Regions from separate parts of the Fontibacter flavus genome, predicted to be linked through region 1. Evidence: riboswitches for the same ligand, from Rfam matches in the RefSeq annotation. Region 1 holds a riboswitch; the other holds the start of a gene.
The links. A riboswitch is a leader RNA that binds a small molecule or an ion and turns the genes downstream of it on or off. The one in region 1 is predicted to bind S-adenosylmethionine.
Positions count from the first base shown of each region.

Region 2: linked by a shared signal. The riboswitch ahead of ACFFIP_RS03685 (O-acetylhomoserine aminocarboxypropyltransferase/cysteine synthase family protein) and the one ahead of ACFFIP_RS02885 (trans-sulfuration enzyme family protein) in region 1 are both predicted to bind S-adenosylmethionine.

Region 1 is NZ_JBHLWI010000006.1:15,869-20,800, forward strand. It holds gene ACFFIP_RS02875 (50S ribosomal protein L25/general stress protein Ctc) at 229-801, shown strand; gene pth (aminoacyl-tRNA hydrolase) at 892-1,452, shown strand; SAM riboswitch class I at 1,662-1,765, shown strand; gene ACFFIP_RS02885 (trans-sulfuration enzyme family protein) at 1,973-3,142, shown strand; gene ACFFIP_RS02890 (serpin family protein) at 3,280-4,527, shown strand; gene ACFFIP_RS02895 (hypothetical protein) at 4,528-4,923, shown strand.
Region 2 is NZ_JBHLWI010000007.1:46,522-51,453, reverse strand. It holds gene ACFFIP_RS03690 (homoserine O-acetyltransferase family protein) at 1-397, opposite strand, end outside; gene ACFFIP_RS03685 (O-acetylhomoserine aminocarboxypropyltransferase/cysteine synthase family protein) at 492-1,793, opposite strand; SAM riboswitch class I at 1,966-2,075, opposite strand; gene ACFFIP_RS03680 (DUF4097 family beta strand repeat-containing protein) at 2,245-3,225, shown strand; gene ACFFIP_RS03675 (YbjQ family protein) at 3,218-3,544, opposite strand; gene ACFFIP_RS03670 (amidohydrolase family protein) at 3,606-4,907, opposite strand.

The DNA of each region.
Region 1 (4,932 bases):
AAAAGTTTGTAAATCAAAATCGTTCCTCAAAAAAAGAAATGAAAAAATATTATTACTCATCTATAGAGATTTTACCATACTTTGCATACAGAAAATATTTATCCTATCTTTGCACTCTGTTTGAGAAAGACGGGAAGGATTTAAGAGGTTGAAGTCAAAATCTACCCTTATTTAACTACTGAAAATCAACAGGTTAATAAATCATCTCAATAACAAAACAAAAAAACTATGAAATCACTAGAGATTATAGGGTTTAAAAGAGCAAATCTCGATGGTGCAGAACTTAAGCAAATCCGTGAGGAAGGTAACGTTCCTTGTGTTGTTTACGGTCCAGCTATCAAAGAGCAAATTCATTTCTACTCTCCAGCTATCCTTTTCAGGGACTTGATCTACACTCCGGATGTTCACATGGTTGACTTGAACGTGGAAGGTCAAAAAATGAAGGCCGTATTGAAAGACGCGCAATTCCATCCGGTATCTGAGGTGTTGATGCACGCTGACTTCTTGGCATTCAGTGAAGAAAGACCTATCAAATTTGAAGTTCCTGTAGAAATCGTTGGTACTTCTCCAGGTATCCAAAAAGGTGGTAAATTGGAAATCAAAACCAGAAAATTAGCTGTTAAAGGTTTGGCTGCTAACCTGCCTGACAAAATCCAGGTTGATATTTCAGGATTGGATTTGGGTAAATCTTTCAAAGTAGGCGAATTGCAGGCGGAAGGATTCGAAATCCTTACCAGCCCTAACGTTTCCATCGTTACTATCGGTATTCCAAGAGCACTTAGAGGTAAAAAAGCTGAATAATTCAGTTTTCGAATACCATATTATCAAATCCTGCTTATTCCTTAAGCAGGATTTTTTATTTTTGCCAACCCCGATTAAAAACAGAATTCGATGAAATATCTGATAGTAGGACTTGGAAATATTGGTCCTGAATATGAGCTTACCAGACATAATGTTGGTTTTCTTACAGTAGATAGACTGGCGGATAAATATGATGCTCAATGGAAAAGCGACCGATTAGCCTTCATTTCCAATTTTAAATATAAAAGCCGGCAGGTGTATATGATCAAGCCTACCACTTACATGAATCTAAGTGGAAAATCTGTCAATTATTGGATGAAGGAACTCAACATCCCAAAAGAAAACATCATGGTCATTGTAGATGACATGGCACTCCCCTTTGGAAAGCTAAGAATGCGCGCCAAAGGTTCCGCAGCAGGTCACAATGGTTTGAAAAACATTGAAGCTCTTTGTGGAGGTCAGGATTATCCCAGATTACGCTTTGGTATAGGAGATGATTTTCCAAAAGGAAAACAAGTTGAATATGTTCTAGGACGATGGTCTCAAAAAGAAATAGATGAATTACCAATCTTCATGGATAAGGCAATTGACATGATCCTGAGTTTTTGTACGGTGGGAATTAATATGACAATGACGCAGTTTAATGACTAAAATTGAGAGATAAGCATCGGGAAATAAGAAAATAAAAAAAAGTCGGATTTCGAAACATGAAAGCTTTATAATCCGACAACAATTACGACTAAACCACCTTATTTCAGCATTCAGTTCAACCCTAATAACCTTGAATAAATAAACAGAACAAAGTTTAAAATTTGTTTTTCAGCAATTCCAAGCTTTACTTTGTAACACTTCAGTTTATTGATTTATATAGAAGAGGCGAGAGAACAGGCTCTATGAACCTCTGGCAACCATTCTTAGCATTAGAAAAGGTGCCAATACCTGCCCAAAAAGGGAACTATAAATTAGACATTATGCACAAAAAAGAATTATTCCTTCCCCAGCTACCCATAACCATTTTTAGGGTCGTTTTGAATTCACTCCTCAAAACAAGCATTTCTTCTTCAGATGACACTCCTTTTTACAGGATGTTAAATTTGATTGATCTAAAAGTTCCAAACACAGATTTATTAAGTATTTCCCCACTCATTAAATAAATATACATTACTTGTCTATGAGTCATTTCGAAACCAATGCCATCAGGATTTCCAATGGCAAATCAAATCAAAGGGAACACTCCTCTCCCATTTACCTTACCTCTTCATTTACTTTTGAAAGTGCTGAAGAAGCCCGACAAATGTTTGCGGATGAGATTGAAGGAAATATTTATTCCAGGTATTCCAATCCTAATCTTGCTGAACTCATTGAAAAAGTCTGCTCAGCAGAAGGAGTAGAAAACGGAATAGCAACTGCTTCAGGAATGGCTGCCATGTTTGGAAGTATGGCTTCCTTACTTCAGCAAGGAGATCATATTTTAGCTTCAAGGTCATTGTTTGGATCAACACATCAACTGTTGACCAAAGTTTTTCCCAAATGGGGCATTACTTCTACATATGGGGACATTTCAGATATCGCCAACTGGGAGAAACTTGTACAGCCAAATACCAAAATGCTTTTTATTGAAACCCCTTCCAATCCAGGCCTGGAAATCATAGACCTAGAATGGGCCGGGAAATTCGCAGCAGCTCATAACCTGATTTTAGTAGTGGATAATTGTTTTGCCACCCCTTATCTGCAACAACCCGCTAAATGGGGAGCCCATATAGTAACTCATTCCGCCACCAAATACATCGATGGACAAGGAAGGGTCTTGGGAGGATTGATATTGGGTAATAAAGAACTGATTAGTGAAGTCACTTATTTTACCAGACACACCGGTCCTTCTATGTCGCCGTTTAATGCATGGGTCCTTTCCAAAAGTATGGAAACATTGGCTCTCAGAATGGACAGACATTGTGACAATGCCTTGAAATCTGCCAAGTACTTTCAGGAAAGTAAAGATCTGGAATTTGTAAAATATCCCTTTTTGGAAAGTCATCCTCAGTATGAGCTTGCCAAAAAGCAGATGAAAGCAGGAGGGGGTATCATTACGCTAAATTTGAAAGGAGGAATCCATCGAGCCCAAAAATTCATTGACAATCTACAGATGATTTCCATTACACCAAACCTTGGCGACAGTAGAAGTATCGTCACCCATCCTGCATCCACCACTCACAGTAAGCTTACTCAAGAGGAAAGGGAAAGGGTAGGCATAACAGATGGACTCATCAGGCTTTCTGTCGGTTTAGAACACGTAGATGACATCATTCAGGATGTAGAAAGTGCCTTAGAAAAGTCCAGATAACATCGAATTTACAAATCGCTCGTTTAGGATATCTATGTTTAATCGGAGGACAATAAAACTGCCCTCCGATTTTTTTCTAGTCTTCCTGTAGCAAAATCACCTAACTTTTCGTCTTTAGGGTATAAAATCCATTCATTATGAAAAATTTCATCCTACTGATTATCGCATTTTTCTTGGTAGCAGCTTCATGCAATCCTGTACAGGATGCAGATATGGGCCCTGTTGAAGCCAATCTTAGACAAATGACAGCAACAGAATCAGAAGTTGTTCAGAGTAATGCAGATTTTGCAGTCCGCTTTTTTCAGGAAATGGAAAAAGAAAACCTGGACAACTACTTCACAGGTCCCTTTAGTATCCATCAAGCTCTTTCTATGACAATGAATGGAAACGATGGAGATGTATTACAGGAATACATGGATGTACTCGCCTATCATGGACTTTCTAAAGAAGAAGCCAACCTGGCAGTCAAAAGTCTTACTTCCTATCTCAAAACTGTGGACCCTAAAGTTAAGGTCAATATTGCGAATGGTATTTGGTACCGGGAAGGTCTAAAAGTACAGGCTACTTTTAAGTCCGAGATGCAAAACTATTACAATGCCAACATCAGTGCTCTTGATTTCAACGAACCCAATGCACACCAAGTCATCAATAATTGGATAGCATCCCAAACCAATGACCTTATCAAAGACATTATAGACAGTATTCCGAGAGAAGCAGTCATGTATTTGGTCAATGCGATTTATTTCAAAGGTGACTGGAAATACCAATTTGATCCAAGTAAAACCAAAAAAGCACCATTCTATCCTGAGCAAGGCCCGGCTGTTCAAGTAGATATGATGGAATCAAAAGACAGAGTGGGCTTATGGCGGGGAGGTGATGCTAAAGTGAACTATATGGAAATACCCTATAGCACTGGTCAATATCAGATGGCTATCATACAACCACAATCAGGGAAATTATCAGACATACTGCCAGAAATAACTCATGAAAACCTTAGCAGTTGGTCAAAAAATGCACATGAAACAAGTGCAATTCTTAAGATGCCCAAATTCAAAATGAAACATAAAATCGAGAATTTAAAGGAACAATTGGAAAGTATGGGATTAGTCACTGCATTTAATCCGAGTCCGGCCAATTTCACGAAAGTTTTTGAAGGAGAGCATCCTCCCATGATGATTTCAAGAATAATACATGAAGCTTTGATCGAAGTTGATGAAAAAGGAACAGAGGCAGCAGCTGCTACTGTGGTAGAAATGGTTGTCACTTCTTTGCCTTCAGGCCCTGTTGTCATCACCTTGGACAAACCTTTCTATTTCCTGATTAAGGAAAAAAGCTCAGGTACGATTCTGTTTATGGGAAAATTAGGAAACCCTGCTTTGCTCTAAATGATGGTTTATAAAAGGTTAAAAACATGGATATTTATTCTTTCAGCATTTTTCTTGACCAACTGTACTGAGAATGATTTTGAATGCAGGAATAACAGACAATTCTGTAATCCTATTCAATCTGAAAACTTGCAAGAATCTGGGCCTATCATCGATAAATTCCTACGGGAATTGCCCCGGGATTTGAGCAGTCAGGAAAAACTTGAAAGACTTAGGGATTGGTTTCAGTGCAAAAGTTGTGTATCCCATGCAGAAATATTCTGCAATTCCTGCATCTATACACTTCCTCCAATAAGTGAACTCAAAATCACTTTTATCATTGCAGGTCAGGAAACAGAAAAAATCCTGGACATCCGCATGTCAGAACCTTTGATGTTTGTCGGATATCATGACTAAACAGTTTAT
Region 2 (4,932 bases), on a different contig from region 1:
GGATTCTCAATGCTTCCAATGATTTGGCAAGATCTCTCGTAGTCAAACTGGGAAAATCATAATAATATGGATTTCCTGAACCCGGATTAGTTGAAAGAGGGTTGGTTGAGCCATAGCAAGAACCCAGTAGGTTGGCACAAATAATGAAATGTTTGGAAGGATCATAGAATTTATCTTCTCCGACCAGACCTCCCCACCAGTCCTGCACATTGGCATCACCTGTAAGGGCATGAATGACCCAGACCACATTGTCTTTTGCAGTTGTCAAATGTCCCTGTGTGGTATAGGTCAGTTCAAAACCTTTAAGTTTTTCTCCAGATTCCAGTTCCAAAGTACCCTCATGGGTATAGCTTTCTTGCGCCATTTCAATAATCAGGTAATTACTTTCTAAATTCATTATGCAAAAGGTCAAGATAACCTCTAAAATCCTTAAGGGATTATGATCCCATAAGATCAGGTTCAATCAAATGTTTAATCTATATTTTTCAGGGTCAAATACTGTCGAAAGCCTGTTGAAGATCAGCTTTGATATCTTCAATGTGCTCAATTCCTAAGGAAAGCCTCAGTAGGGTAGGAGATACTCCTGCTGCCAATTGTTCCTGTTCACTTAACTGCTGATGTGTTGTTGCTGAAGGTTGAATGATCAGGGTTTTGGCATCCCCTACATTGGCTAAATGAGAGATAAGCTTGAGCTTATTGATAAATTGGCTTGTACTTTCCTTATCACCTCTGATTTCAAAACTCAATACGCCTCCAAAGCCGTTTTTCAGGTATTTTTTTCCTAACTCGTGATAGGGGGAGGATTTTAATCCCGGATAATTTACCTTCTGGACTTTTGGATGGGTTTCTAGCCATTTTGCGATTGCTAAAGCATTGTCTACGGTACGTTGAACTCTCAGAGAAAGTGTTTCAAGCCCTTGTAAAAGCAGGAAAGAATTGAATGGACTTATTGCCGGGCCAAAATCTCTAAGACCTTCAACTCTTGCACGAATGGCAAATGCAATATTGGGCAATCCAAGTGGATTGTTTTCTCCAAACACATCCCAAAACTTCAGGCCATGATAGCCTTCTGAAGGTTCGGTAAACTGTCGAAATTTACCATTTCCCCAGTTGTAATTTCCGCCATCGATGATAATACCGCCAATGGAAGTTCCGTGTCCACCTATCCACTTCGTGGCTGATGCTGTGACGATATTGGCGCCATGCTTTAGTGGTTGAAAAAGGAAGCCTCCTGCTCCAAATGTATTGTCAACAACAAGTGGTAAATCAAACTTTCGGGCAACTGCAGCGATTCCTTCAAAATCCGGGATGTTAAACTCAGGATTACCGATAGTTTCAAGATAAATGGCTTTAGTCTTATCGTCAATCAGTTTTTCGAAGTCTTCTGGATCACCTCCTTTAGCAAACCTGACATCTATTCCGATTCTTTTGAATGCAACCTTGAACTGATTATAAGTTCCTCCATAGAGATAGGGGGTGGAAACAAAATTGTCTCCTACTTCAAGAATGTTATTAAGAGCTAAAAACTGTGCGGCTTGACCTGAAGCTGTTGCCAGTGCGGCAACGCCACCTTCCAAAGCAGCAACTCGCTGTTCGAAAACATCCGTTGTAGGATTCATGATCCTGGTATAGATATTTCCAAACTCTTTTAGTGCAAAAAGATTGGCGCCATGCTCAGCTGAATTGAAAACATAGGAAGATGTTTGGTAAATAGGGACAGCTCTAGAATTGGTGGTAGGGTCAGGCGATTGGCCTGCGTGAAGCTGCAAGGTATCAAAGTGATAATTGGACATGGTGGTAAAAGATTTGAAGTGAATAGAAAAGGTTAAACTATATCTAACAAGATAAATAGAAATGACTGTAAGCCATAGAAAATTACATACACATGTAATTCAGTGCAATTACATAGTGGCCTGATAAAACTGATTCTTTTGGAAAGCGTCTTTGTAAATTCATAGCGATTAGAATTTATATTTCCAGTTGACGATACTATCAACCGGCAGGAATTGGCACCTTGGATTTTCCAGGTTGCCAGAGGGTCATAGAGCCTGTCTCTCGCCTCTTCTTTATAAATCCCCGCACTCAAAAAGTGAAAGGATAATGCAAATTAAAGAGGTACTTTTTGGATATGCAAGGTCTTCAATAATTATTTTATTAATGAGGGGTTAAATGTGAAAAATTGGCATTTATTTCGCTAGAATTGGTATTAAATTATACTTCGAATACTTTATGAAAATGAAAACCATGCAGTCTGAACGTAAAGTGTTTAGCTCCAGTATTTTGTCGAAACCTGCCACATCTCTAATGATGTTTTTATTGCTCTTGGTCTCTTTGACCAGCTGCCTGGATGACGATCTATCTCTTGTTTCTGAAATCCAACAGGATTTTGAAGGCATCACAAAGGTCGAAGTTGAAGGTGATTTTCTAGATGTGGAATATACCGGAGTGTCCGGCGTACAAAATTTGAATCTAGATGTTGCTTTATTATCTAATTCAGCCAAGAAGTTTGAAGTGGAATACAGGGTGATAGGCAGTACACTCAGAGTATTTGTGTCGACCAACAACAGGTTGTTCAGTGGAAGTGCAAAAGGAGAAGGAACTATCAAATTGACAGGACCGAGAAATATGCAATTGGATTTGGAGGTCGATTCTGGAAAATTGACAGTACAAAATGTCGTGACCACCTCTTCTGAATTTGAAGTTGAGTCTGGAGAATTATTTTTAAGGAATGTCACCATTCCAAATTTGGAAGTCGATATTGCTTCAGGTACTGGATTCATGCAAGATATTGTCGGCAATATAATGGTAGATCTAAGTTCCGGAAAACTAGAAATGCTTCAAGTAGAAGGGAATATTGAAGCTGAAGTCGCTTCAGGAGAGATCCTCATGAAAGATGTGAATGGATTTGCTAAAGCCAATACCAGCTCTGGGAAAATAGAAATGAACAATGTGAAATCAATTGGGGAGATTTCAGTGTCTACCGGTCAACTATTTGCAACCAATTCAGGGCTGAGTTCTCAGACGGGATTAAAAGCAACTTCAGGTAATATTTATATTCAGACGTTCAGTAACCTTAGGTCTTTCAATTACAATATTACCACAGGAAGTGCCGGATCAGCAAAGGTAGGGGATGCCCAATCATCAGGATCTTTGAACATCAATAATGGAGCATCCCAAACCATCAGGGGTGAAGTGACCTCAGGTAAAATAGAAATTGTCAATTAAAGACCTTCTCTACTTTTACTGCTGTTCCTGCAGCAGTCACCATGAGCATTCCGTCACGGATAGTTTCATAATCCAGGTCAATACCGATGACGGCATTGGCGCCAAAGGCTTTGGCTTGCATTTCCATCTCTGCCATAGCCGTAGCCTTGGCTTCACGCAATACCCTTTCATAGGCGGCAGATCTTCCACCGACGATGTCGGTAATACTGGCAAAGAAATCCTTGAAAACATTGGCTCCTATGATTGTTTCCCCTGAAACAATGCCTAAATAGGCCGTTATTTTGTAGCCTTCGAGTTGGTTTGTAGTGCTGACTATCATACTTATAAATACAAGAAAAAACCGCAGTCAAAATTGGCTGCGGTTTAAACTTACTTAGCTTTTAATTCTTTTCCAAACCTGGCGATCTTTCCAGGAATTCCTGGTACAATTTGATGTGCCTGTTGCTCATTGGAACTCTGTATCCATCTATGAATACGTGTCTGATTTGGGTTTTGGTTTCGAAAGGATCTCCGGTAGCTACCAACAAGGTGGCATCTTTACCTACTTCGATAGAGCCCATTCTGTCCGCTACGCCAAATACCTCAGCTGCATTGATGGTTACTGCTTTAAGTGCTTCTTCTTTACCCATACCATAGGCAGCTGCAAAACCTGCATTGAATGGTAGATTCCTGACATTCTCTGCATCGTTGGTTCTGATAACAACTTTTACACCGGCTTTTGCCATTTTACTTGGATTGGCATAGGCAGCATCAAACCTGTCGGACTGTCTTGTTGGGATAGAAAGCATGGGCCCTGTAATTACAGATAAGTTTGCTGCTGCAATTTTATCAGCAACTCTCCAGCCTTCAGCTACTCCTGTGAGGATAGCTTTAACATTTTTGGACTTGATCCAATCGATGGCCGATAAGATATCTGTAGCTGCATTGACTTCCACCAAAAGAGGGAGTTCACCTGAAATTACCTTTGCCAATTGCTCCATTTCAGGATAATACTGAAGTTCGGCTTTTGCTTGCTGCAGTTTATAGAAGGTCTCCGCCTTAGCCCAGATTTCATTCAGGTTTTTTTGTGCAGCATCAGCTTCTTTCTTGATATCCTCATCACTTCTTCTGTCCCAAGTACTTCTACGGGCTGAGGATGGAAAGTTAAGGACAACACCTTTGAATCCTGCATACATTTGATCAGGTGTATAACCATTCAAATTGATAAGCGCGGCGGTTCCAGGAAACAGTCCGCCGGAAGGGGTAGTCAAGGTAGTGGTTACACCGCTAACCCTCGTCACAGGGATAGCCACTGAGTTTGGATTTACCGCTACAAGTGCCTGCATATTTGGTGTTACTTGCCCTATCTCGGCAAAATCCTGGGTCTCTGCTACTGAATTGACCTCAACCAAGCCAAGACGGCTACCTCCGTCAAATAGGCCGGGGTAAATAAACTGACCTGTGCAATCAATGATTTCTGCATCACCGGCAGCAAGGTTTTTGCCTACCCCAGTGATTTTTCCGTTGTCGATCAGAACACTTCCATTCTCAATTGTCCCCTTGGTTACAGTGACAATAGTGGCATTCTGAAGGAGGAATTTACCATTCCTGGGCTTGACAAACTCACCATCAAACTGTGCATTAGCATAGAAAGGCAATACTGTCAACAGGAAGGCATATAGAATAAATTTTATCTTTTTCATGATCATGCTTTTTAAACTTTGAGCT